Regions from separate parts of the Paenibacillus sp. J22FR83 genome, predicted to be linked through region 1. Evidence: riboswitches for the same ligand, from Rfam matches in the RefSeq annotation. Region 1 holds a riboswitch; each other region holds the start of a gene.
The links. A riboswitch is a leader RNA that binds a small molecule or an ion and turns the genes downstream of it on or off. The one in region 1 is predicted to bind thiamine pyrophosphate.

Region 1 (6,419 bases):
GGGGAACAAACCAGGAACCACAGACGTAAGTCTTATTGTGCAGATTGGCAATGGGGAAGCTAAACAACTGCATGTCAGCGTAACTGTTGAAAGTACTTCTGTCAGTGTGAAGACGTTGACCGCGGGAGAAACTTCCATTACTCAACCTATGACACTTAGTGTTGGTGACAGTGTGTACAAAGCAAATTTCGACGCCTACACAGCCATGAATCTTAAAGCTACAGATAATTATGGCAACACGTATGAGAACCTCGACATCGCTAATTATAACTTTGCGCTAGGCACTTTATTTATCACGAATGACGTGCAAGGCGAAGCCGGATCCGCTGTTGGATCGGTATCCGTTGATCCTGATGGTACCGTGCATGTAACGGGTAATGTTACATCCTTTGAACTTACGGCTGTTTCCGCTTCAGGTGTCAAAGTGACAAGCTATGTAACGCTAACGAAATAAAGGTAACTTGAACTAAGCTAACTTGAAAGGAAAGCTCCCCGCTTGGGGAGCTTTTTTGTATGGGGAGGCACATTAGCCCATCGCTCACATATATTGCTAGTGCTCATCATTTTACAGAAAGGGGTCGGACTCGATGTATAACGACCCAACCTTTTACGCCTATCCCCCAGTTCATTATCATCAATATCCCGTTCATCCCTACCACTACGCACCTTACTGGGCGTGGGACCGCAACTTTCCGCCTGTGAATACCACAATGCTGTCTACCTCCGTCGTTGCCTCTGAGCACCTCCTGAAGGATGCTTCTTTCCTTGTGAAGAAGCTCACAGACCCTGTGGTCGCCAAGCAGTTAATGACGAATGCTCAGAATGGCAATCAGAAAGAAGTAGACCGCATCGTGCACTCCTTCGGGTATGAATCCGATATTGAAACTAGCTACAGTCCCAGTGCTGTTCAGTTCGTGGTGGGTCCCCCCAAGAATGGGAATCCATGCTGCCGCGTCACGCTCATGCTCAAATGGGGCGAATAAATCTAAGAGCAACCCACCTCCTAATACGAGTTGGGTTGCTCTTTTTTTCAGCGCACGTCGATACGACTTAGCAGCGGCCACGTCACTGCGAGCCAATAGGAAGCTGCAACGAGCACGCCCCAGTAGAGGCTGTAGTATATATCCAATACGGAGTAGGAGGATATGTAATAATACGTGCGTTTGCGACTCATCGAAAAACGCTTCGCTTCCATCGCCACCGCCGTCCGATGGGCACGGCGGATGCTTTGAGCAAGCAGCGGAATGGCAATCATCCGCATCGTGGTATACCACGCGGTCAGCGGATTCCGCTGCTTGCGCTTGCCCCTCACCTTGAGCGCATAGCGAAGGGTCTGCAGCTCCTCCAAGATGACAGGCAGCATGCGCAGCGCTGCCAGGAAGCTGTACGCGTACTTCGGCGCGACCTTCCACTGCTGCATCATCGCGTAGAACAACGCGACAGGCCGCGTGGTCAAGCTGAACAGTAACCCGACGGAGGCAACCTGTATGCCACGTAGACCAAGATGGATACCGCGGTAGAAGCTTTCCTCCGTAATTCGAATAATCCCCAAATGAAACCATTCGGTCTGCCCGTCACCGAACATCATCATCCCTGCTGTCGATGACACGAAAATTAGCAGAAACGGCGATGCATATAGCAACAGTCTCTTCGCAGGATGACCGGATAATAGGGCCAGAGGCAACAAGGCGCCTAGCGTCAGGAATAGCATCATGTTCAGATTATGCGTGAAGACGACAACGATGAATAACCCGATCGATAAGAGGAGCTTCACGCCCGGATTAACCCGATGCAGCCACGTTTCGCGAAAGGTGAACGTTATTTGCATAGCTGCGGCTCACCTCCAGTAGCAGGGACGGACACAGGCAAGGGCGCGACTTCCGCCACGCGCCCAGCTTCGACCTGCCAGACGCGGGTGGCCCAGCGCTGGACGATCTCCTGATCGTGTGTCACCATCACGATCACGGTTCCGCTGGCGCGCAGCCGCTCCAGCGCCTCGAGCATGCGCAGCGTGCCTCGCGCATCGAGCCCGAAGGTGGGCTCATCCAGCAGCAGGATGCGTGGCCCGCGTACCATCGCGGACGCCACGCTAAGCCTGCGCTTCTGGCCCAGCGAGAGCTGAAACGGGTGCCGCTCGCGCAGCGCGAGCAGGTCGTATTCGCGGAGCAGCCCCTCGGCGGCTGCCCACTGGCCTCTCGGCTGACCTTCTGGCAAGCCATAGGTCAGCTCTTCCTCCACGGAGTTCGTGACGAACTGGAACTCCGGGTTCTGGAACACAAAGCCGACTTGCTCCGCAATGTGCTCGACTTTGTTTCCCTTCACTCCCGCGATCAGACAGCTTCCGCGGGTTGGAATGAGCCGCATGATCGCGAGGAGGAGCGAGCTCTTGCCTGCACCGTTGGCACCGACAACGGTGATCCAGTCCCCTGGATAGACGCTAAAGTTATCCACAGAGGTCCTGATCTGCCCGCCGCGAACACCGACGAAATCTTGAAAGACCATAACCGGCTCAGCGGTCTGTGCGCTTTCTTGCGCTTTCCCTGGATCGTCTACTCGCCCAGCAGCCCCCTGCTCCTGGGCGTAGTCCTCCCACACCTCGGGATACCAGATGCCATATTCCCTGATCTGCTCTTTGTACTTCTCAAACATCGCAACCGGCGGCCCATCCGCTAAAATCTTCCCCTCAGGTGTCAGGATAATCAACCGATCGAGCAAATCCAGCAAACCGCTGATCTTGTGCTCTACGATGAGGAGAGTTTTGTCCCCACTGATCGCTCGTATCGTGTCCCACACCTGTTTCGTACCCTCGTCATCCAACAGCGCCGTGGGCTCATCGAGAAAGAGCACTTCCGGCTCAAGCGCCAGCACACTAGCAATCGCCAGACGCTGCTTCATCCCTTGAGACAGCGTACTAATCAACGTATGGGTATCAGGCACATGTAACCCCACCAAGTCCAAGTAATACCGAATGCGCGCAGGCATCTCCGCTCGCGGCACTTCCTGATTCTCCAACACGAACGCAATCTCTTCGTCCATATAAGGCATGCAGAACTGTGTATCTGGATCTTGAAAAACATACCCCCACCGGCTAGGCCGGCGAATCTCATCCGCTTTGAGCGGAAGCTCAATCATGTCAGGGACAATTCCGCTCAGCACCTGCAGCAAGGTCGATTTGCCGCTACCGCTAGGTCCCAGCAGCAGCACTTTTTCCCCCGGCTCGATGGAAAAGGAAACCCCCTGAAAGATCAGGGGGGCTTCATCGCCGGGATATTTTAACCGTAGATTCGTAACGCCCATTCCTTCGCTCATCTCGTTAACCCAGTACGTCGTAATCTTTTTTGGAAACGGGACGAATCAAATTCAGTACACCCGTACGCGACAAGGCACTCGTCAGATAGTACGCGAATACTCCCGCGATCAAAGCGCTGCCTAGCAGACGTAAAGTAATAAACAAGACGTAATTCCAGAACGCCAACTGATCAATATAGCCATAGTACGTATCTACAAAAATGGACATGATAGCCGAAGCAATGGCGGCGAGTATTGTCACTCCCAAATTGGTGCGACGATAGCGGAAGGCCGCGAACACCAGCTCTGCACCGAGCCCTTGCAGTAAACCAAAAACAAGCGTCCCCACACCCCAATGGCCACCATATAGTGCCTCAATCGTTGCGGCTGCCAATTCAGCCAACAGGGCAACACCAGGTTTGCGAATCACGAGGAACGCGAATGTTGCCGCCATGAACCACATACCGTAACTCAACTGCTCGGCATGTAGGCCTAGCGGTTTCATGAGATCATAAATGGGTCCCCAAATCCGATAAATCACACCAAACACAGCTGAAATGACGATCGTGATCAAAATATCTGTCAGCTTCAACCCTTTACTACTTGCACTTGCTTCCCTTTGTGCCATCTTCTTCTCGACTCCTTTTTCCCATTCATATTTGTCAATGAGATAGGCGAACACGCCAACCTTGGATACATGGTCCCTTTTGCCCCTTAAGAACAAAAAAAGCCCACCGGAATACCGGCAGGCTTGAACATTTGTGCATAAAAAAAGCACATTAGGTCTCTACGCTGGCATTATCCAGATCAGATTAACGGTCAGTGGCATAGGGCCACTATCTCAGCCTGACTTCATCAAGCACCCGTGTTGCTATTCATTTGGCTTAACTGTAGCGGATTAGCTCCTCTTTGGCAATCCTTTTTTTTCCATGGAATACTCGTTGCGCATTTATTTCTCAATCAGATGCTCCAAACCCTCTATTTGTACATACCACAATCAGGAGAATTTTAAAAGTTGACTTCCACCCCTAAGAAAAACTACAATTTGTAGTGTGCTCATTATTTTTTACAGAAAAACTTATTCAGCGTGGATGATTCCATGAGGCAGAAAGGGATTGAACGGATGACTATATTGCTCTATATCGGACTAGCTCTATTCATTGCAGCTATCGTTGGTTATGTGCTCGCAGCAAGGATTAACAAAGATAACACCTCGAGATTGAAAAAGGCTGAAAAGCAAGCCCTAAAGAAGAAGCATAAGACCTGGCAATTGATTTCACATGCCCTGCTCATTATCGCTCTCGGCAGCATCGGTACTTCGCTCATTCAAAGTTCAGCAGGCAAATACAGCCTAGACAAGCTAAATTCAGGAGCTAACATTCAGGTCACGACAGATAAGGACTACGGGCGCGAACATAAAGATGGCACCTTGATGTACGAAATGAAAATCCCTACTTCAGGTACGCACAGCCCGCATGATTTGAAATTTGGTTTCTACAAGGAAAGACCTGGTTATGAGATGCTTGTCCATAACTTGGAGCATGGCGATATCATTATTCATTACCATCCCGATGCACCGAAAGAGCTGAAAGATCGCTTGGAATATTTGACTCACTTCAGGACGGCTGGCGCAGGTGTACTTGCGGTTCCGAATCTTGATGTACCTGCCGATCAAGAGGTCGTCGTTACGGCTTGGACGAAAACAATGAACCTCGCCAAGTTCGATGAAGCTAGTGTAGGCACGTTCATTTACGACTATATTAACAAAGGTCCTGAGCAAATTCCTGCCAACATACGCCTTGGCGGCGGAACGATGTAACTTATTTGCGAATTGTTTCCCGATCTGAAACGAGCTCGGTTGGCACTAAACCCGTCATTCTTCGGAATACGCGATAGAAATAAGACGGATCATTATAGCCGATAAACTCGGCGATTTCGGTGACGGTCAGAGCGGAGTGACGCAGCATGTAGACGGCTGTTTTGATCCTCGTGACGTGCACGAATTCACTGATGGTTTGGCCTGTGACTTGACGAAACAGCGACGCTGCATAATTCGGCGAGCGAGAAATACAAGTGCCTAACTCGTCCTTGGTGACATGCTCGCGATAATGGTTCTGGATATAGCCTTTCATTTGCTCCACGAGAAGTGCGGTTGCCGAGGTTGTGGCTGCCTGATCCCACTCCCGCTGGAGATACACAAACAGCTCTTGCAGGTGCGCTTCACACAGCGCCATGTAATAGGGCTGTTTGTCTTGCCAGCCGCGGTGAATCAAGCGCAGCCGATCTGCGATGATATCGAATTTGCCAGTCTGGCGGCAGGAAAAGGATGGCTGTTGCAGTAGCGGAAAGATATCCTGCGCTGCTTGCGCATCGAAATGAAGCACAAATTTCTCATGAATTTTCGTTGGCACACTACGGCCATAGTAAGGCGTTTCACGTGGGATGAGCAGCCATTGTCCTTTCTCCAGCACTTGTTTCTTGTCATTGATCCAGTACACACAATGGCCATAGATCACGAAAATGAGTGTCCAATCTGGACGCTCAATGGGTTGTTCTTCGTTCCATATACTACTTTTATCATAGTCAAACCTAGTTAGCTGCATAGGATTAATGCCCTCCTCCAATCATACTATATTACATACATCATACTATAGTTTATAGAAAATCGCATGAATAAGGCATATAATGAAGCCAACTAATCTTCTACATGCGAAAGGAAGTCCTTTACAATGCGTAAAACGAAAATTATTTGTACCATGGGTCCAGCGTGCGATTCCGTCTCTACTCTGAAAGAATTAATTCGCGCGGGCATGAGCGTCGCGCGTTTAAATATGGCACATGGCGATCTTGATGAGCACCGCGGTCGTATTCAACGTGTACGCCAAGCTGCACAAGAAATGGGCGTTATCATCCCGATTCTGATGGATATCAAAGGTCCCGAAATCCGCATCGGTCAATTGAAAGATGCTTCCTATGACTTGCAAACGGGCGATCGCATCGTCTTGACGACAGAACAAATTATCGGCGATTCCAGCCGCGTATCCGTGAACTACCCAGGGTTGCCGCAAGATGTGAAGCCAGGCAATCTTGTATTGATCGACGATGGCTCGATCGAGCTGCGTGTTGAAATG
Region 2 (6,419 bases), on a different contig from region 1:
TGATTCCAGAAGATGGGGAGTGGGTTTGAGAGCAGAAAGGAAAGAAGGTTAACCACATAAATAAAAAGCATGCCATCCTAAGATGAGCATGCTTGCTTTGGTTGTACCTAGTTGTGGCGTAATAATATTATTTACCAAGTAAAATTTTGGTGTACGGGGAATCAATCGGCAGCATAATGACGGGCTCCCCTTGAAATGACACCAAGTAACTATCCAACGTACGGTAGAAATTGTAAAAAGCAGGGTCCTGGCCGTAAGCGGAGTTATAAATTTTAGCCGCTTCTTGCTCGCCTTCGGCTACAATTTTCTTCGCATCCGCTTGCGCTTGTGCGATCAATTCGCTTGCTTGGCGATCGGCTTTGGAGGTGATTTTCTTCGACTCCTCATCGCCCTCGGACAAGTACTTCGCCGCAATGGATTGACGGTCAGAGATCATCCGTTTGTACACGCTTTGTTTGTTGGACTCAGGTAGATCCGTACGCTTGATGCGCACATCAACGATCTGAATGCCGTAGTTATCGCGCTCCATCAAATCCGAAACTTCCTTCGTAATCTCATCGTTCAAATTCCCGCGCTGCGTATTTTCGCTGATAATATCGCTGTAATTGATCTCCGACAACTTCCGTCGGACGGTGTTGTACACAGCGGCATCAATCCGCTCTTCCCCGCCAGTGATCGATTGAATCGTGCGCAAGAATTGCTGCGCATCATCAATGCGCCATACCGTATAGTTATCCACTTCGATCGGCTTCTTATCTTTGGTCAGAATGGAAGTAGGTTTGCTGTCATACACCATCTGATATTTAGGAAGCGTGCGGACCGATTCAATGAACGGAATTTTAAAATGAATACCAGGTTCTGTCTGGATACGAACAGCTTCTCCGAATTTAAGAACGACGCGGTATTGGCCTTCTTTCACAATAAAGATGGAAATCAGGAAGAAAATGACGAGAACGACACCAAGGATGGATCTCAGAATCCATTTATTTTGTACGGTCATTTCGCAGTCCCTCCAGTCGTACCTGTTGCAGCAGCAGGTGTACGCAACAGCTCATTGATTGGTAAATATTTAACGGTTTCGCCAGTGCTGTCACTGATGAAAATTTTGGCATTCGGCAATATTTTCTCTAACGTCTCGATGATAAGCCTGCTCTCGGTTACTGATTTATTATTGGCATACTCCGCATAGAGGGCATTAAACTTCGCAACATCCCCCTGTGCATTCAAAATCCGTGATTTCTTCTGAGCTTCGGCATTCTCGATCAGTGCCTGCGCGTTACCGCGCTCCCGAGGAAGGATATCATTCTCGTATTTTGTTGCCACGTTTATCTTCGTGTTTTTCTCTTCACGTGCGTTCGTTACATCCTTAAAAGCATTCTGCACATCGCCCGCTGGCGGCTCAATATCTTGGAATTTCAAATCGATAATATGAATGCCCGTTTGATATTTCGTCTGCATTTCAATCAAACGCTCCTTAACCTTGCCTTGGACCTCAGTTTTTCCTTCAGTAATGGCAAAGTCTAGCGCCGTCGCGCCGATTACCGAACGAATCGCTGCACTTGCCGAGTTGCGTAAGAACAATTCAGCATTATCAATATTGTACAAATAGTTCTGCATGTCACTGATATTCCATTCCACTACGGCATCAGCGGATAAAATATTTTCATCCCCCGTAATCATCATCGCTTCTTCATCTACGGGTGTAATTTTACCACCAGCTTCACGGAAGCCGATTTGGATGCGTTGTGTCTTTTTGGCAGGTAATACAATCACTTGTTGAATGGGAAAAGGGAGTTTAAAGTGAAGCCCAGCCTCCTTCTCGGTCGTATATTTACCTAATGTGAGAATAGCCGCCTTCTCATGCTCCTGTACTGTGTAGAAAGTGGAAGATCCGAAAATAAGAACGAGAACGATGACAAGGCCGATTACAATTTTGGTCATCAAGCCTGGCGGGAGGGAGGAGGGTCTTCGTCGATCAGATTCTGGCAGTACAAACGGTTCCATGGCAAACACCCCTTAATATAAGTTTTACTTATAGTCCTATACGGGAAGTATTGGAAATGGTTTCAGGGAGATGAGGTTAATTCTCAATAAATTGAGAAAGGTTAGGGCACTGCCAATGAAAATGGAAAATTGGTATTTCCAAGAGTTGGCTGTCATGCTATGATGAGTAGTAATCGCATACGAATGAATCCCTAGGGGCGCCGAGAGGCTGAGACAGTGTAGACTGAACCCTTTGAACCTGATCTGGTTTATGCCAGCGGAGGAAAGTGGAACGAGCTTTGGAGCCGATTTTATTGTTATTTATGATGAGGCAGCCTACAACCACTTTCCTGAGGAAAGTGGTTTTTTTGTATTTATTTGCACAGTCGAGATGATTCACATGGTTAAAAATAGTGAGATTTCGTGGAGAGGAGTCGCCTTCAATGTCTGAGAAAGAGCTGCATGTCATATCGAGTGGGAAGATGGCATGGTCTGAGATCGCAAAGATTGCGGCGCAGATTCACCCGTATGTCACAGCGATTCATATTCGGGAGAAAACGAAATCCTTGGATGAAGTGTTCATCGGCATTCAGTACATAGTAGAGCAAGGAATTCCGGCGAAAAGCCTGTACGTTAACGGTTTTCCCTCCATCGCTCTGGCTTTGCAAACAGGAGGACTCCAGCTGCCAGGTACGACGCCGCCTTTGGTTATTCAGGATGAGTTGTGCCGGGGCATACAGCGCATCGGAGTCTCTGTGCATGGGGCGGTTGAGGCGAGTTGGCGTGAGAAAGAAGGAGCCGATTATGTCATGTTCGGTCATATTTTTGCGACAAACTCCAAGCAAGGCGTGCCGCCTAGGGGTCTGGAGCAGTTAAGACAAGTAGTTAATGGGGTGAACATTCCTGTCATTGCAATCGGCGGGATGACACCTGCGAGAGTCCAATCGGTTCTGGATGCAGGAGCATCCGGCATCGCAGTGATGAGCGGAATATGGGAAGCAGCGGATCCGCTTGGAGCCGTTCTAGCCTATCATGATGAGCTTCAATAAATAGAGGTGAGCGAAATGTCAGCAACAAGATCCCATGTCATCATCGTTGGCGGTGGTGTTATCGGTACATCCATTGCCTATTACTTGGCTAAAAGAGGGCAGTCCGTCACGCTGCTAGAGCGCGGTCAACTAGGCACAGAAGCCTCGGCTGCGGCGGCAGGCATGCTCGGCGCGCAGTCCGAGATGGAAGACACGGGCGCCCTGTTCCAGTGGGCGCGTCTAAGTAGATCTATGTTCCCCGAGTTGAGCGGGGAACTGAGAGAACTCACGGGCATCGACATCGGCCTCGTCCGTGAGGGGCTCTTGAACGTCGCGCTCAGCGACGTTCAAGAGGCGGAGTTGCGCGCGCGGGAGAAGCTCCAGCGCGCCGCGGGCGAGCAGGCCCAGTGGCTCAGCGCAGCTGAAGCCACGGCCCTGGAACCCGCGCTGAGCGCAGCGACGCGCGGAGCCCTGTACCTGCCCAGCGATGGGCAGGTCGATGCTCCGCTGCTGGCGGCCGCGTTCGCGCAGGCCGCGCAGGTGCTTGGGGCGAAGGTGCAACCGTTCGCCGGGGTGCAAGGGCTGCTGACCGCGCAGGAGCGGGTCATCGGCGTGCAGACGGCCGCCGGTCCGCTCTACGGCGACCACGTGGTCGTCGCCGCAGGCACGTGGAGCGGTCAGCTGCTTGGGAGCATCGGCATCGAGTTGCCGATGTATCCTGTGAAAGGCGAGTGCTTCTCCGTGAGGACGCCGAAGCCTCTCTTGAAGAAAACCCTGTTCTCGCCAGGGTGCTATATCGTTCCGAAAGCCGGCGGACGGCTGGTGGTCGGCGCGACGGTCGTGCCGCACAGCTATGACCGCAAGGTGTCGCTCTCGGGCTTAGCCGAGCTGATGGAGCGCGCGAGGGAGTTGATGCCCGCGCTCGGCGACGCCGAGTGGGAGAAGGCTTGGTCGGGGCTGCGCCCGCAGACCGCCGACGGGCTGCCCTACATCGGCAAAGTGCCGACGGTGGAGGGCTTGTATACAGCTTGCGGACATTACCGCAACGGAATTTTGCTGAGCCCGATCACCGGAAAGGTGATGGCGGATTGGATTTTGGGCGGAGATGGCGCAGGTGAGCAGGGGAAAGCATCTATAGCTCCTTGGCTGAATGCATTCAGCCCTGATCTGTCCCCTAGAACCGAGCGGGTGAGTAACAGTCACGAGGGTCAGGAACCTTTTTCAGCCCAAGGAAAGGAATTGATAAGCATTGAAACTGCACATTAATGGTCAGCAGGTGGACGTACCCGATACGATTCGAACCGTCGTGGAGCTGCTTGCCCACTTCGATTTATGCGACAAAATGCTCGTGGTAGAGCATAACGCAGCCATTTTACATAAAGAAGATCACGCTGGTGCTGAGCTGGCGGAAGGCCACAAAATTGAGATCGTTCATTTCGTTGGAGGAGGATAAAGACATGTTAAAAATTGGTCCATATGAATTTCGTTCACGTTTGCTGCTAGGTACGGGGAAGTTTCCAGATTTTCAGATTCAAAAACAAGCGGTGGATATCTCCGAGTCGCAAATTCTGACCTTTGCGGTTCGTCGAATGAATATTTTTGAGGCGAGTCAGCCGAATTTCCTGTCGATGCTGGATACGTCGAACTTCACGTTGCTGCCGAATACAGCTGGTGCCAAAACAGCAGAAGAAGCCGTGCGCATCGCGCGCTTAGCGAAAGCCTCTGGCTTGTGCGACATGATCAAAGTCGAGGTGATCGGCGATGAAATGACGCTGCTCCCCGATCCCGTGGAAACGCTGAAAGCATCCGAAATGCTGCTGGAGGAAGGCTTTATCGTGTTGCCTTATACATCGGATGATGTTTTGCTAGCTAAACGTTTGCAAGCACTCGGCGTACATGCCATTATGCCTGGTGCATCACCGATTGGTACGGGGCAAGGGATAATTAACCCGCTGAACCTGAGTTTCATCATCGAGCAAGCAACAGTACCTGTGATCGTGGACGCGGGAATTGGCGCACCTTCCGACGCATCATTAGCTATGGAAATGGGCGCCGACGGCGTGCTATTGAACACGGCCGTATCAGGTGCCAAGGATCCTGTCAAAATGGCTTACGCCATGAAACTCGCGATTGAAGCAGGACGCGCAGGCTTTGAGGCAGGGCGGATTCCGAAGAAGCGATATGCGTCGGCAAGTTCTCCGATGGATGGATTGAGTCGAGCGTAGGGTCGTGTGGGGTTGAGTAGATGAGTCAGTTGTAAGGGAAATTCAAGGTTCATTGTTACTCGGAGTCGCAGTGTTTTCCTCATCCAACAGTGGCCTATTTGTTTGAAAAGTGCAAAAAGGCATCTATTTCACTCCATTGAGGCAATAAATGACCTGAAAGTTGCAAAAAGGCAGTTATTTAGGGGCAAATGGTTCAATTTGCTGTGAAAGCAGCGAAAAGGTTGCAGATTTGCACTTTTTTATGAAATTGAGGCGTTTTGGTCGGAAAAGGATGCCTTTTTGCAACTTTGGAGACGTAGACTTTGATTTGGATTTGGATTTGGACTTGAGTGGTACTTGGATTTGGACTTGATTGGAGTGCTGAGTCGGAAAGGGGGAGTAACGTGGCGATTCACAAAGCATTGACGATTGCCGGATCAGACAGCGGTGGTGGTGCCGGCATTCAGGCGGATTTGAAAACGTTTCAGGAGCTCGGTGTATACGGCATGTCCGTGATTACGGCTGTCACCGCGCAGAACACACTTGGTGTGCAAGGGGTTTATCCGATGAGCGGGGAGGCAATTGAACGCCAACTGGCTTCTATTGGAGAAGATTTACGACCGGATGCGTTGAAGACAGGGATGCTTTTTAGCGGGGAAATTATTCGTATTGTCGCGACGGCGATTAAGAACTATGCGTGGAAACAGATCGTTGTGGACCCGGTGATGATTGCCAAAGGTGGAGCTTCACTCTTGCAACAGGAAGCGATTGACGCGATGATTCAGCAGTTGCTGCCACTTGCAGATGTGGTAACACCAAATATCCCCGAAGCGGAAGTACTCAGTGGCATGCAGATTACGGATGCGGACTCACGGCAAAAGGCAGCTAGACGAATTCACGCCTACGGCTGTAAGCATGTGATGATCAAAGGCGGCCATGAAGCGAATACCGAGCATGCGACGGATTTACTGTTTGATGGCGTTTCTTTTACCGAATTTACGACTAAAAGGCTGCACACGCAGCACACGCATGGAACGGGCTGCACATTTGCTGCAGCTGTGACTTCGGGGTTGGCGCAGGGCCTTACGACGAAGGCGTCTCTGCAGTTGGCCAAAAGCTTCATCCACGCAGCGATTTCGGAGCCTTTACATATCGGAAGCGGGCATGGACCGACGAATCATTGGGCTTATCAGCAGGGCGTGCG
Region 3 (6,419 bases), on a different contig from region 1:
AGCATTATTTGGTTGATATTTATTGTGCGAATGTTTCTGTTGCTTTCGAGAACATTTATTTGAATAATGAGCTTGAAAGTACACAGCAGGAAATCATTTATACCATGGGCGAGATTACAGAAACGCGCTCACAGGAAACAGGTCATCACGTTAAGCGAGTAGCCGAGTATTCACGTCTGCTGGCGCTGAAATACGGCTTATCTGAGCAAGAAGCTGAAACGATTCGACTAGCAACACCGATGCACGATGTAGGCAAGGTTGGGATCCCGGATGCCATCCTCAATAAACCGGGTTCTTTATCCAAAGAAGAATTCGAAATTATGAAAACACATTCTAACTTAGGCTATGAAATGCTCAAGCATTCGAATAAAAAGGTGCTGCACGCCGCGGCAATTATCGCTCATCAGCATCATGAACGTTACGACGGGACGGGTTATCCACAAGGGCTAAGTGGGGAAAACATTCACTTATATGGCCGGATAACAGCCTTGGCTGATGTATTTGATGCACTGTGTAGTGATCGTGTCTATAAGAAAGCATGGGAATTAGATCGCGTCTTGGATTTATTGAAATCGGAGCGCGGCAAACATTTTGACCCTGTCATTGTTGATCTCTTTCTGAACAATCTGGACGAGTTTATGGTCATCAAGGAACTGTACAAAGAAAATCGTTAATAACCTTAATGATTTCAGTGAATTGGCATAAGATTAGGATCACCTTCTCATACTACGGTTGAGATGATGGAGGTGAAAGGAATGCCTAAAGTAAATCGACCTGATAAAAAAAATAATCAACAAAATGCTGCTCACTTCACGGAAGAGGCAGAGACACTAAAAAAGCAGAATGCGGCTGAGTTTCCTCCTAGCCTAAATAACATTAGTAAAAACAAATCATAATTGTAGTATGGTTACCGACCCTTGCTCCTCGGAGCAGGGGTCTTTGGTAATTTCATGAAGGTGTCCCATTAGTTAAGGTTCGAAAAGTTGACGTACACGTTAAATTTCGGCAAAAATACGGTTGAACTGGGATTTCCCCTAATTTGTCTTAGAAAGTAGGAGGAAATCTTCGTCTTCGTCTCATTTTCGAAGAGGGAAGCCCGTTTCTTTTAATTTACAATTCCTGTATGCTAGAAAGGGGCTTGAGACAGACAGAAAGAAGGTGTCACCATGGAAGGGATTGGACTCGTACTGGAAGGCGGAGGTATGCGAGGGGTATACACCGCGGGAGTCTTGGAATACTTTATGGAGCAGGATTTATATTTCCCCTATGTGGTGGGTGTTTCAGCGGGCGCGTGCAATGCGGTTTCTTACATTTCTAAACAACCTGGGCGGAATAAAAAGGTAACGATTGACTATGTTGCGGATCACCGTTATTTAAGCTATCGCAACTTGTTGCGCAGTAAGAGCATATTTGGCATGGATTTTATTTTCAATGAGCTGCCGAATAGACTAGTACCCTTTGACTATGACACGTTCTACGCTTCTTCACAGCAATTTGCAATAGGTACAACAGATGCGCATACCGGGGAGCCGATTTATTTTACGAAACATCAGCTTCAACAGGAAACGATGCCCATCGTACAAGCTTCGAGTTCGTTGCCTTTTGTAGCTACGCCGATTCATTATGAAGGCAGAACATTATTTGATGGCGGATTGGTCGATCCGATTCCGGTACAGAAATCAGTCGCTGACGGCAATAAAAAGCATATCATTGTATTAACGAAAGAACTGGGCTACCGCAAACGGCCGTTCAAGCAGCGTTGGTTAGCGAAAAGTTTTTATCCAAAATATAACGGCCTTGTGAATGTGCTTGTGAATCGCAGCGAAATTTATAATTCTACACTTGAAACAATTGAACGAATGGAAGCGGATGGCAGTGCTATCATTATTCGACCTTCAACCAAAGTAGAAGTAGGACGAATGGAGAAAGATCCGCGGAAACTCGAGAAGTTACATGAACTAGGTTACGCAGATGCGCAGAAGATGGGATTGCAGTTAAAGGATTGGTTATTACACTAATGGGTGTAATTATACCCATACAACGGCAAATAGGGATAACTTGCTTATTTAGTTAACTAGGGTTATAGTAATGTAAATTGAATAGTAACCATCCGGGAGCTTGAGTAGTCAGGCTGAGAGTGCGGGATATACCGCTGACCGTTCGATCTGATCTAGATAATGCTAGTGCAGAGAATGATTGTACACGACTATACGTGTACGAATGTCAACGTATACGCCGCGAGAGACCTTTGGTCTTTAGCGGCTTTTTAGTTTCTATTAACTCCTGGGGTAATGCCAGCGTAGAATTTGATAGAATTGCACTGGCGCTCCCGGATAACGGGGGCTTTTTCGTATGGTTACATCAAGATCCACAGAGAAGGGGTAGAAGAATATGAAATGGAACAAAATTGCACCATTGTTGTTAGTCAGCTTTACCGTAGTAATGGCAGGTTGCGGCAACGACACAGGAAAGTCAGTTCAACCGACAGAAGGAAGTAAAAAGCTAACTGACGTAAAAGTTGTCCTAGATTGGACGCCAAATACGAACCACACGGGGTTGTATGTCGCGAAGGATCAAGGATTTTTTGAGCAAGAAGGCTTGAATGTGCAAATCATTTCCCCTGGCGAAAGTGGAGCGGATACGATGATCGCTTCTGGCGCAGCAGAGTTTGGGGTGAGTTATCAAGAAAGCATCACGCAAGGTCGTATTCAAGGAGTGCCACTAGTCTCGATTGCTGCAGTTATTCAACATAATACCTCTGGCTTTGCTTCACCGGTTGCGAAGAATATCAAATCACCGAAGGACTTCGAGAACAAATCGTATGGCGGTTGGGGTGCCCCTTCCGAAAGTGCCATGATTGAATCCCTGATGCAATCAGAGAAAGCGGATGCGACAAAGGTGAAAATGGTTAATATCGGTGACGCGGATTATTTTACAGCGGTCAAACGCGATATCGACTTTGCATGGATTTACTATGCATGGACAGGCGTAGATGCGGAACTTCGTGGTGAGCCGATGAACATGATTTATTTGAACAAATATTCGGAGAAACTGGATTATTATACACCTGTATTGGCGACAAATGAGAATATGATCTCTTCGAAGCCAGAAATCGTGAAGGCGTTCGTTGCTGCAGCGACCAAAGGGTATCAATTTGCCATTTCCAAACCGGAAGATGCGGCAAACATATTGATTAAAGCTGTTCCAGATCTAGATCCTAAGCTGGTCGTTGCTAGTCAAAAGTGGTTAAGCCCACGTTATCAGGATGATGCGGCACGTTGGGGTGAGCAAAAGAAATCCGTGTGGGAAAACTACGCCACGTGGATGCTGGATCACAAGCTTTTAGAGAAGAAGTTGGATGTGGATGCGGCATTTACGAATTCATTTTTACCTGAAAGTAAGAAGTAATTCCTAAATTGAAGAGGAGATGTCCATCATGGCTAATGCACTTGTTAGTATTCAAATAATCCCGAAAACAGTAAACGGTGAAGATGTCATTCCGTATGTAGATCGAGCCATCGAAGTGATTGCAAAGTCTGGTGTTAAATATTTTGTTTCACCGCTGGAAACAACGATGGAAGGTGAGTTGGATCAACTCCTTCTCATTATTCAAGATATGAACACAGCCATGATTGACATGGGCAGCCCGAACGTCATTTCTCAGGTTAAAATTTACTTCAATCCGTCAGGTGCTTCAATGGACAAGTTAACGGAGAAGTACAGATAATGAACATCCGTCGCTGGATTCAAGCAGGATGGCCGCCACTTGTGGTAGTCATCCTTCTGTTGTTTATTTGGCAGTTGGCTGTCTCATGGGCTGGAACCGCAGACTGGCTGCTTCCAAGCCCGCTCAAAATATGGCGAGACGGTACCACAGATATGCCGCGCGTATGGATGCATATGTGGGCTACCGTTCGTTTGATGTGCATGGGTTTTAGTATCGGTGCCATCGGTGGTGTACTAGTTGCCAGCGTACTACATAGGCTTCCTTTCGTTAAAGCGGGTTTCTATCCACTGCTGATCCTATCGCAAAATATCCCAGTTATTGCATTGGGACCACTGTTAATTATCTTATTTGGTTTTGGCCTATTACCTAAACTTATATTGATTTCACTTGTCTGTTTCTTCCCTGTAACGATGTCAACGTTAGATGGCTTCATGCAGACAGATCGCAGCATGTATAATTACATGCAAATGATTGGTGCATCGAAACGCCAAATTTTCTATAAATTAGAGATGCCTCATGCTTTGCCATTTCTGTTTACTGGGCTCAAAATATCCGCTACTTATAGTGTGATGGGGGCAGTTATTGCTGAATGGCTAGGCGGAAATGTGGGTCTTGGCTATTATATGATCTTACAAAAATCAGCCTTCCGTGCAGACCGGGAATTTGTGGCAATCGGAATTATCGTGATTCTGAGTTTGCTCTTTTTCTGGCTCATCGCTGGGTTAGAGAAGCTCATCATTCGTTGGAACGTCAAACGTTCCTCGTAGGAGAGGAGGGCTGTGGCCATGAGCAAATTAAAGCTTACTGGGATTCATCATATGTTTCCGAATAAAAAAGGGCAAGTCACCGTGCTTGTAGATATTCATATTTATGTCGAGCAAGGCGAGTTTGTATCCATCATTGGCCCTTCTGGCAGTGGTAAGAGCACCTTATTCCATATCATAGGTGGACTCGTGCAGCCGACATCCGGTGAAGTGTGGCTGGATGACGAGAAGGTGACAGGGAAAAAAGGACTTATTTCTTATATGCCGCAGCAACCGGCCTTGTTCCCATGGCGCTCTATTGAGGAAAATGTAGCACTAGGGCAGGAAGTAGCCGGAGAGTCGCGCTCTGCGGCGATCGCCAAAGCTAGAGAATGGCTGCCGAGAGTTGGACTAGGAGGCTATGAACGGGAATTTCCACATGTCCTGTCAGGTGGGATGCAACAGCGTGTTTCGTTCTTACGCGCTTTATTAAGCCCGCAGGAACTTATGTGCTTAGATGAGCCATTCGGTTCCTTAGATGCGTTAACACGGCTTGATATGCAAGCGTGGCTTCTTAACATTTGGGAGCACAATAAACGCTCCATCTTATTTGTCACCCATAGTATAGAGGAGGCACTCTTCCTATCTGATCGTATTTATGTGCTGTCTAATAAACCTGCAAGTATCTTGGAAGAGTTGAAAGTACCATTTGCAAGACCACGTCAGGAATCTATCATGCAGGAATCAGAGTTTATCGCACTAAGACAGCATATACAGGGACTCTTGCGACGGGAGAAAACAAACAATGTCAGCTATTGATGCACATATTCATCTCGATATGTACGACGAAGAGTCAGCGAAATTGATAATTGCAGAACTAGAAGCTTCGCAGGTGTTGGCCTTAATCGCGGTATCCCGCCATCTAGATTCCTGCAAAGCAACGAAGCAATTGAAGTCGCTTGCTCCCGGTCGCATTTTTGCGGCTTACGGATTTCATCCAGAACAAGAGTTGCCTACGACAGAGCAGTTGGACGCATTAATAGATTGGATGAGTGAGCATGTGAATGACATGATCGCAGTTGGTGAAATTGGACTTCCATATTACACGCGTCATGAAGTAGAAGGGGCAGGACAGGCGTTTGACGTAACACCTTATATTGGGTTGTTAGAGCGTTTCTTGCAGCTTGCTGCTCAGTGGGACAAGCCAGTTGTCCTGCATGCCGTATATGAAGATGCGGATGTCGCATGTGCGTTACTAGCCAAATACGGAATCAAGAAGGCGCATTTCCATTGGTTTAAAGGATCTGACGAAACCGTGGAGCGAATGATAGGCGCTGGTTATTATATTTCTATCACGCCAGATGTTCTCTATGAAGAAGAAATCAGAACATTAGTTCGTAACTACCCTTTGGAGCTCATGATGGTAGAGACAGATGGACCTTGGCCATTTGAAGGACCGTTCTCAGGTGAAGAGACACATCCGTGTATGATTCACACAGTCATTGAACAAATCGCTGAACTGAAGGGGAAGAACGTGCAAGAGACGGTTGCGATTTTATTCCAAAACACCAATCACTTCTACAAGTTGCCTGGCGACCTTAAATAAATCCAACTGGACAAGTGTTCGTATAGGATCTATAATGAAATAGAACACATGTTCGATACTTGGATGAGGTGAAGGAATAACATGACAAACCGCTGCGGTTGGGTCAACGAAGACCCTTTATATCAAGATTACCATGACCATGAATGGGGAGTTCCTGTGCATGATGACCGCGTCTTGTTTGAGATGCTGAATTTGGAAGGTGCTCAAGCTGGTTTAAGTTGGTATACAATATTAAAGAAGCGAGATAGCTATAGGGAAGCGTTCGATGGTTTTGACCCGCACATAATTGTAAATTATGATGAGGCGAAGCTGCAGGAATTGCTCTTGAATCCTGGCATCGTGC

Region 2: linked by a shared signal. The riboswitch ahead of AC58PV_RS05040 (thiamine phosphate synthase) and the one ahead of AC58PV_RS15735 (ECF transporter S component) in region 1 are both predicted to bind thiamine pyrophosphate.
Region 3: linked by a shared signal. The riboswitch ahead of AC58PV_RS09190 (ABC transporter substrate-binding protein) and the one ahead of AC58PV_RS15735 (ECF transporter S component) in region 1 are both predicted to bind thiamine pyrophosphate.

The regions. Positions count from the first base shown of each region.
Region 1 covers NZ_JCAUAM010000008.1:61,007-67,425, reverse strand. The annotation lists gene AC58PV_RS15755 (S-layer homology domain-containing protein) at 1-454, shown strand, start outside; gene AC58PV_RS15750 (YuzC family spore coat inner layer protein) at 588-983, shown strand; gene AC58PV_RS15745 (energy-coupling factor transporter transmembrane component T family protein) at 1,031-1,828, opposite strand; gene AC58PV_RS15740 (ABC transporter ATP-binding protein) at 1,819-3,297, opposite strand; gene AC58PV_RS15735 (ECF transporter S component) at 3,314-3,916, opposite strand; TPP riboswitch at 4,056-4,165, opposite strand; gene AC58PV_RS15730 (DUF3105 domain-containing protein) at 4,388-5,107, shown strand; gene AC58PV_RS15725 (helix-turn-helix transcriptional regulator) at 5,109-5,891, opposite strand; gene pyk (pyruvate kinase) at 6,018-6,419, shown strand, end outside.
Region 2 covers NZ_JCAUAM010000002.1:341,774-348,192, reverse strand. The annotation lists gene AC58PV_RS05055 (MBL fold metallo-hydrolase) at 1-29, shown strand, start outside; gene hflC (protease modulator HflC) at 128-1,000, opposite strand; gene hflK (FtsH protease activity modulator HflK) at 997-2,004, opposite strand; TPP riboswitch at 2,188-2,286, shown strand; gene AC58PV_RS05040 (thiamine phosphate synthase) at 2,427-3,032, shown strand; gene thiO (glycine oxidase ThiO) at 3,048-4,277, shown strand; gene thiS (sulfur carrier protein ThiS) at 4,261-4,464, shown strand; gene AC58PV_RS05025 (thiazole synthase) at 4,469-5,236, shown strand; gene thiD (bifunctional hydroxymethylpyrimidine kinase/phosphomethylpyrimidine kinase) at 5,620-6,419, shown strand, end outside.
Region 3 covers NZ_JCAUAM010000004.1:162,439-168,857, forward strand. The annotation lists gene AC58PV_RS09175 (DUF3369 domain-containing protein) at 1-674, shown strand, start outside; gene AC58PV_RS09180 (hypothetical protein) at 756-896, shown strand; gene AC58PV_RS09185 (patatin-like phospholipase family protein) at 1,167-2,018, shown strand; TPP riboswitch at 2,101-2,209, shown strand; gene AC58PV_RS09190 (ABC transporter substrate-binding protein) at 2,392-3,408, shown strand; gene AC58PV_RS09195 (thiamine-binding protein) at 3,437-3,727, shown strand; gene AC58PV_RS09200 (ABC transporter permease) at 3,727-4,494, shown strand; gene AC58PV_RS09205 (ABC transporter ATP-binding protein) at 4,513-5,289, shown strand; gene AC58PV_RS09210 (TatD family hydrolase) at 5,276-6,076, shown strand; gene AC58PV_RS09215 (DNA-3-methyladenine glycosylase I) at 6,158-6,419, shown strand, end outside.